Regions from separate parts of the Variovorax sp. P4_B10 genome, predicted to be linked through region 1. Evidence: riboswitches for the same ligand, from Rfam matches in the RefSeq annotation. Region 1 holds a riboswitch; the other holds the start of a gene.
What was found. Region 1 has a riboswitch for glycine ahead of gcvT (glycine cleavage system aminomethyltransferase GcvT). Riboswitches for the same ligand answer to the same signal wherever they lie in the genome.

Region 1 (3,400 bases):
TCATCTATGCGCTGCAGGACGAGAGCGTCTCGGTCGGCACGCTGTTCGCGGCCGGCATCCTGCCGGGCATCCTGATCGCGGTGGCGATGTGCGTCGTGAACTTCCACGTCTCGAAGAAGCGCAACTACAAGGGCGACGGCCAGACGCCGCCGCTGCGCGAGATCCTCGTCACCACCTGGAAGGCGATTCCCGCGATCCTGCTGCCGGTGGTGATCCTGGGCGGCATGCGCGCCGGCTGGTTCACGCCGACCGAGGCCTCGGTGGTGGCGGTGTTCTATGCGCTGGTGTGCGGCAAGTTCGTCTACCGCACGCTCGAGTGGAAGATGCTGCCCGACATCCTCTCGCGCTCGGCACTGCTCTCGGCCTCGGTGCTGATCATCATCGGGCTGTCGGCCTCGTTCGCGTGGGTGCTGACCATCGAAGGCATTCCGCAGCAGATGGCGGAATGGCTGATCAGCATGAATCTCTCGCCGTGGATGTTCCTGATCATCGTCAACGTGTTCCTGCTGCTGTTCGGCATCTTCATCGAACCGCTGCCGGGCGTGATGGTGCTGGCACCGATCCTCGCGCCGGTGGCGATCAAGCTGGGCGTCGACCCGGTGCACTTCGCGATGATCGTGATCTTCAACCTCACGCTCGGCATGATCACGCCGCCGGTGGGCGGGTTGCTGTTCGTGACCTGCAATGTGTCGAAGGTGCCGATGTCGGCGCTGGTGAAGGAATTGGTGCCCTTCCTGTGGGCGCATGGTGCGGTGCTGATGATCCTGACCTTCGTGCCGGCGCTCAGCACCTGGCTGCCGCGCGCGCTCGGGTTCAAGTAGCCCTGCGCGGCCGACTTCACGGCGGCCCACGGCCGCGGCGGTGATTTTTCCCTCCAGGGAAAATGGTTCATGAAGATGTCACCGCTTGCAACGATGCTGCAGCCCTCGATCTCCGAAAGCTGTGGCCGCCATGTTTCCTACCAAGACCGACAAGGCTCGCGACGAACTCCAGGGCGGCCAGCGCACGCTCACCCAGCGGGAGCGCGCGCTGCTGCTGATGGCCGACGGCCGGCGTACGCTGACCGACTTCAGCCCGATGTTCGCGAACCGCACCGAAGCCGAGCAGGCGATCCAGGCGCTGGTGCTCAAGGGCTACCTGCAGGACCCCCAGGCGATCGCCGCCGCCACGGCGCAGGCGGCGGCACAGGCTGCCGCCGCTGCCGCACCGCCCGCCCCGGTGCCGGCGGTCGACCCGATCCGGCTCGCCACCTCGGCCGACAACTTCGACGGCAAGCGCTCCCTGGCCACCACGCGGATGTTCCTGTTCGACATCTGCGAGCGCATGTTCGTGCGGCGCGACCCCAAGTTCGCCCTGCAGATGCGCGACGCCCTGCGCGAAGCCCGCGACCGGGAGGCGATGCTGACCATCGCCGCGCTGATGCTCTCCGAAATCGAGAAAACCGCCGGCGCCGAGCGGGCCGAGTCGCTGCGCGAGCGCATCGAGCGGCTGCTGCCACCGGCTGAAATCGTGCACTGACGCCGCGGGCTCCGGGGCCCGCGATCCACTACACTTGGCGGGGTCAGGAGAGAGCACCGCCACGCGGGGCCGCCGAAGGCGCAGGGGATTCCCGAACGCTCAGGCAAAAGGACTGACAAGGCGTTGGTGCAAACCAGCGTTTCCTTGCTGGAGAGAGGCCGTTGCGCATGCACCGGCCCACCGAAGGAGCAAACCCCGATCGTGGGGCGAATCTCTCAGGTAAAGCGGACAGCAGGGGTGGCCCGTGGCGTTGCAGCCATGGATTTCGACTGCCCCTTTGGAGTGCCCCGTGGCTGCTTCTTCCGCTTCATCCGACACCCAGCTTCTCAAGACGCCGCTGTACGACCTGCACGTGGAGCTCGGCGCCCGCATGGTGCCCTTCGCCGGCTATTCCATGCCCGTTCAGTACCCCGCCGGCCTGATGGCCGAGCACAAGCACGCGCGCGATGCGGCCGGCCTGTTCGACATCTCCCACATGGGCCAGCTGCGCCTGGTCGGGCCCGATGCGGCGGCCGCCTTCGAAACCCTGATGCCGGTCGACGTGATCGACCTGCCGGCCGGCAAGCAGCGCTACGGGCTGCTGCTGAACGACGAAGGCGGCATCCTCGACGACCTGATGTTCTTCAACGAAGGCCACGGCTCGATCTTCGTGATCGTGAACGGCGCCTGCAAGGTGGCCGACATCGCCCACATCCAGCAGAAGATCGGCGCGCGCTGCAAGGTGCAGCCCCTGCCCGACCATGCGCTGCTCGCCCTGCAGGGCCCACAGGCGGCCGCCACCCTGGCGCGCCTGTCGCCCGGCATCGAGCGCTTCGTGTTCATGACCGGCGGCGCGGTGCAGATCGGCGGCATTCCCGCTTTCGTCACCCGCAGCGGCTACACCGGCGAAGACGGCTTCGAGATCTCGGTGGCCGGCAAGGACGCCGACGCCCTCGCCCGCCTGCTGCTGGCGCAGCCCGAGGTCAAGCCCGTCGGCCTCGGCGCGCGCAACTCGCTGCGCCTGGAAGCCGGGCTCTGCCTGTACGGCAACGACATCGACACCACGACCACGCCGGTCGAGGCCTCGCTCAACTGGGCGATCCAGAAGGTGCGCCGCACGGGCGGCGCGCGCGAAGGCGGCTTCCCCGGTGCAGCCAGGATCCTGGCCCAGCTCGACGCCGCCGCGGCAGGCGCCGCCGGCCACACCGACCACCACACGCTGAAGCGCAAGCGCGTCGGCCTCGTGGCGCTCGAACGCATCCCGGTGCGCGACGGCACGGTGCTGCAATCCTTCGAAGGCCACGACATCGGCTTCGTCACGAGCGGCCTGCTCGGCCCGACGGCCGACCGGCCCATTGCCATCGCCTACGTCGCCACCGCTTTCTCCGAGCCCGGCACGCGCGTGCAGGCCATCGTGCGCGGCAAGCCCGTGCCGATGGAAGTCTCGACCATGCCCTTCGTGCCCACCCGCTACTACCGCGGCTAGGCTCTGCACCCCGATCATCATTTTTTCCACGAGGAGTTTTTTTCATGAGCATCAAGTACACCAAGGACCATGAATGGGTGTCCGCCGAAGGCGGCGCAGCCACCGTCGGCATCACCGTGCACGCGCAGGACGCGCTGGGCGACGTGGTGTTCGTCGACCTGCCCGAAGTCGGCAAGAGCTTTGCGCAAGGCGATGTCGCCGGCGTCGTCGAATCGGTCAAGGCCGCAGCCGACGTGTTCATGCCCGTGTCGGGCGAGATCACCGAAGTCAACGAAGCCCTGCGCGCCGACCCGTCGCTCGCCAACAGCGACCCGCTGGCCAGCGGCTGGTTCTTCAAGGTCAAGCTGAGCGACCCGGCGCAACTCGACGCGCTGCTCGATTCCGCCACCTACGACAAGTTCGCCGCCGAATCCTGAT
Region 2 (3,400 bases), on a different contig from region 1:
AAGCGACAGCGCTTATGCACCGGGGCTGACTTCTGGCTGGCATGAGCCAGAAACCTGGGGTGTCTGGAGCTCAGGGGGAAAAGCATCCTTTCTTCTGATGCTCGACACCGCAGAACTCCATGCCGTTGAGCGGGTGCGAATCACCGTGATAGGCGCACTCTATCAACCGAAGGGAAGCCCTTCGGTTGAACTGGAGGTTCGAATCAATGGCGAAACCTGCCAACCCATCAAGATAGACGAATCGTTGATGTTCTTCCGCGATTTCGAGGCGTGCCAATTGCACGCCAAGTCGTTCTTGATGGCTGAGTTTTTGGTGAAGGGTGCGCATCGACCTTGCGATCTATCTCCAAGCACGGACGCTCGATGCTTGGGCTTCGGGCTTCACTTGCTAAGAGCTGACGCGCTGAATAGCGGCGAGGACGAAGCTGCGAGCGTCGACAGCCGTGAGCCTGTCGACGACCTTCAAATGGCGATTGCGGCGCATTGAATTCCGCCTCCCCTTGCTCGAGCGGTGTGCAAGCCTGAACCAGTCAATGTCTCACGATGCACTCGTCGGGTAGGTGCGAGTGGCCCCTGCGAGACTCGCTGACGCAATCCCCGTGAACGCGAAATCCACCTCGGGCGCGAGCCCGCTCACGATCCGCGCGATCGACTTGCCCGAGCCGCAGGCGTGCGTCCAGCCGAGCGTGCCGTGGCCGGTGTTGAGGTACAGGTTCGGCAGCTTCGTCTTGCCGATCATCGGCACATTGCTCGGCGTCGCGGGACGCAGGCCGGTCCAGAACTGGGCCTGCGTGGTGTCGCCGGCGCCGGGGAACAGTTCTTCCACGCGTCGCACGATGGCTTCGCAGCGCACGCGGTTCAGGTCGCGGTCGTAGCCGTTGAGCTCGGCCGTGCCGGCGATGCGAAGGCGGTCGCCCGACTCGGAGGTGTAGCGCGAGAACACGAGCTTGAACTCGTCGTCGGTCAGCGAGACCTGGTGCGCCTTCGATGCGTCCTTGACGGGCAGCGTCACCGAGTAGCCCTTGGCCGGGTAGATCGGCAGGCGGATGCCCAGCGGCGCCGCGTAGAGCGGGCTGAGCGAGCCCATCGCGAGCACGAAGGCGTCGCCGCGGATGCGCTGGAAGCGGCCTTCGCTGTCGGTGGCCTCGACGTGGTCGATGCTGCCGCCGGCTTCGCGCAGGGCAGTCACCGTGTGGCTCATGAGGAACTTCACGCCGGCCGCGGCGGCGAGGCCCACGAGTTCGCGCGCAAAGCGGTTGGCGTCCCCGGATTCGTCTTCGGCCGTGTAGGTGGCGCCGGCCAGTTGCGGGCGGATGTGGGCGAGGGCGGGCTCGATCTTCACGGCCTCGTCGGCTGAGATCACCAGCCGCTCGCAGCCCAGCGCGCGCATCTGCTCGGCGGGCTTGAGTGCGCCGTCGAACTCTTTCTGCGTCGTATAGAAATGCAGGATGCCCTGGGTGCGCTGGTCGTAGCTCAGACCGGTATCTCGGCGCAACTGCTGCAACATTTCGCGGCTGTAGGTGCCCAGGCGGACGATCTGCTCGATGTTGTGTTTCGTGCGCGCCGGCGTGCATTCGCGCAAGAACTGCAGGCCCCAGAGCCACTGGCGCATGTCGGCGCGGATGCGAAAGAGCAGCGGCGCATCTTCCTTGCCCAGCCATTGCAGCACCTTGAGCGGCGCGCTCGGGTTGGCCCAGGGTTCGGCGTGGCTGACCGAGATCTGCCCGCCGTTCGCAAAGCTGGTTTCGGCGGCCGGGGTGGCCTGCCGGTCGATCACGGTCACGTCGTGGCCGAGTTGCTGGAGGTAGTAAGCCGAGGTCACGCCGAGCAGGCCGGCGCCAAGAACGATCACGCGCATTTCAAGTACCTTTGAGGTTGCAGCGCTTGAACGGCGGGCGTGGTTTGCTATTGAATCAATAGCAAGCAACCGGACGACCACGGTCCAAGTTGCCGCTCCCCCTGTCCTCGGTACCTGAGAGATTCACCCGATTGCGCCTTGCAACGGGTTTGCTCCTTCGGTGCATCACGGCCACGCAAGGTGGGTGATGGCTCTCCAGACGGCGTTTGATTTGATGCAGTACTGACCCCCTGTTCGGGCCGACCTGAGCGTTTATGGGAGTTTGCGCCTTCGGTAGGGCCACCGGGGTGGCCCGCTCTCCTGCAGTGGGGCGATTGTAGGTGGAGGCCGCAGATGCGCCAACCCCGGACTTCGGCCCTGCGGGCCAATGGGATAATCGCCCGTTCACTCGCCGAAGGGCGATCGTTCTGACAACAACAGGGGACCCCATGATCCTGGTAACCGGCGGCGCGGGCTTCATAGGCGCCAACTTCGTACTCGACTGGATCGCGCAGAGCGACGAGCCGGTCGTGAACCTCGACAAGCTCACGTATGCGGGCAACTTGGAGACGCTCGCGTCGCTCCAGGGCAACCCGAAGCACATCTTCGTGCAGGGCGACATCGGCGACAGCGCGCTGCTCGACCGCCTGCTGGCCGAGCACAAGCCGCGCGCCGTCGTGAACTTCGCCGCGGAATCGCACGTCGATCGCTCGATCCACGGCCCCGAAGACTTCGTGCAGACCAATGTGCTCGGCACCTTCCGCCTGCTCGAATCCGTGCGCGGCCACTGGAGCGCACTGCCGGCCGATGCCAAGGCGGCGTTCCGCTTCCTGCACGTCTCCACCGACGAGGTCTACGGTTCGCTCTCCAAGACCGACCCGGCCTTCACCGAAGAGCACAAGTACGAACCCAACAGTCCGTACTCGGCCAGCAAGGCCGCCAGCGACCACCTCGTGCGCGCCTGGCACCACACCTACGGCCTGCCGGTGGTCACCACCAACTGCTCGAACAACTACGGGCCCTTCCACTTCCCCGAGAAGCTGATCCCGCTGATGATCGTCAACGCACTGGCCGGCAAGCCCCTGCCCGTGTACGGCGACGGCATGCAGGTGCGCGACTGGCTCTATGTGAAGGACCACTGCAGCGCCATCCGCCGGGTTCTCGAAACCGGCCAGCTCGGCGAGACCTACAACGTCGGCGGCTGGAACGAGAAGCCCAACATCGAGATCGTCAACACCGTGTGTGCGCTGCTCGACGAACTGCGCCCCAGGTCGGACGGTCAACCGTACAAAGAGCAGATCACCTACGTCACCGACCGCCCGGGCCACGACCGCCGCTACGCCATCGACGCGCGCAAGCTCGAACGCGAGCTCGGCTGGAAGCCCGTCGAGACCTTCGACAGCGGCATCCGCAAGACCGTCGAGTGGTACCTCGCGAACAGCGAATGGGTGCGCAACGTGCAAAGCGGCGCCTACCGCGAGTGGGTCCAGAAGCAGTACGACGCGGCACCAGCGAAGGCCACGGCATGAAGCTGCTGCTGCTGGGCAAGGGCGGACAGGTCGG

Region 2: another riboswitch for glycine. It lies ahead of AC1DXX_RS17655 (D-amino acid dehydrogenase); the one in region 1 lies ahead of gcvT (glycine cleavage system aminomethyltransferase GcvT).

Annotation. Positions count from the first base shown of each region.
Region 1 covers NZ_JBFUHN010000071.1:4,229-7,628, forward strand. The annotation lists gene AC1DXX_RS26030 (TRAP transporter large permease) at 1-821, shown strand, start outside; gene AC1DXX_RS26035 (hypothetical protein) at 952-1,518, shown strand; glycine riboswitch at 1,553-1,643, shown strand; glycine riboswitch at 1,656-1,760, shown strand; gene gcvT (glycine cleavage system aminomethyltransferase GcvT) at 1,808-2,983, shown strand; gene gcvH (glycine cleavage system protein GcvH) at 3,028-3,399, shown strand.
Region 2 covers NZ_JBFUHN010000035.1:47,181-50,580, reverse strand. The annotation lists gene AC1DXX_RS17660 (hypothetical protein) at 1-487, shown strand, start outside; gene AC1DXX_RS17655 (D-amino acid dehydrogenase) at 539-1,858, opposite strand; glycine riboswitch at 1,950-2,067, opposite strand; glycine riboswitch at 2,079-2,171, opposite strand; gene rfbB (dTDP-glucose 4,6-dehydratase) at 2,287-3,366, shown strand; gene rfbD (dTDP-4-dehydrorhamnose reductase) at 3,363-3,400, shown strand, end outside.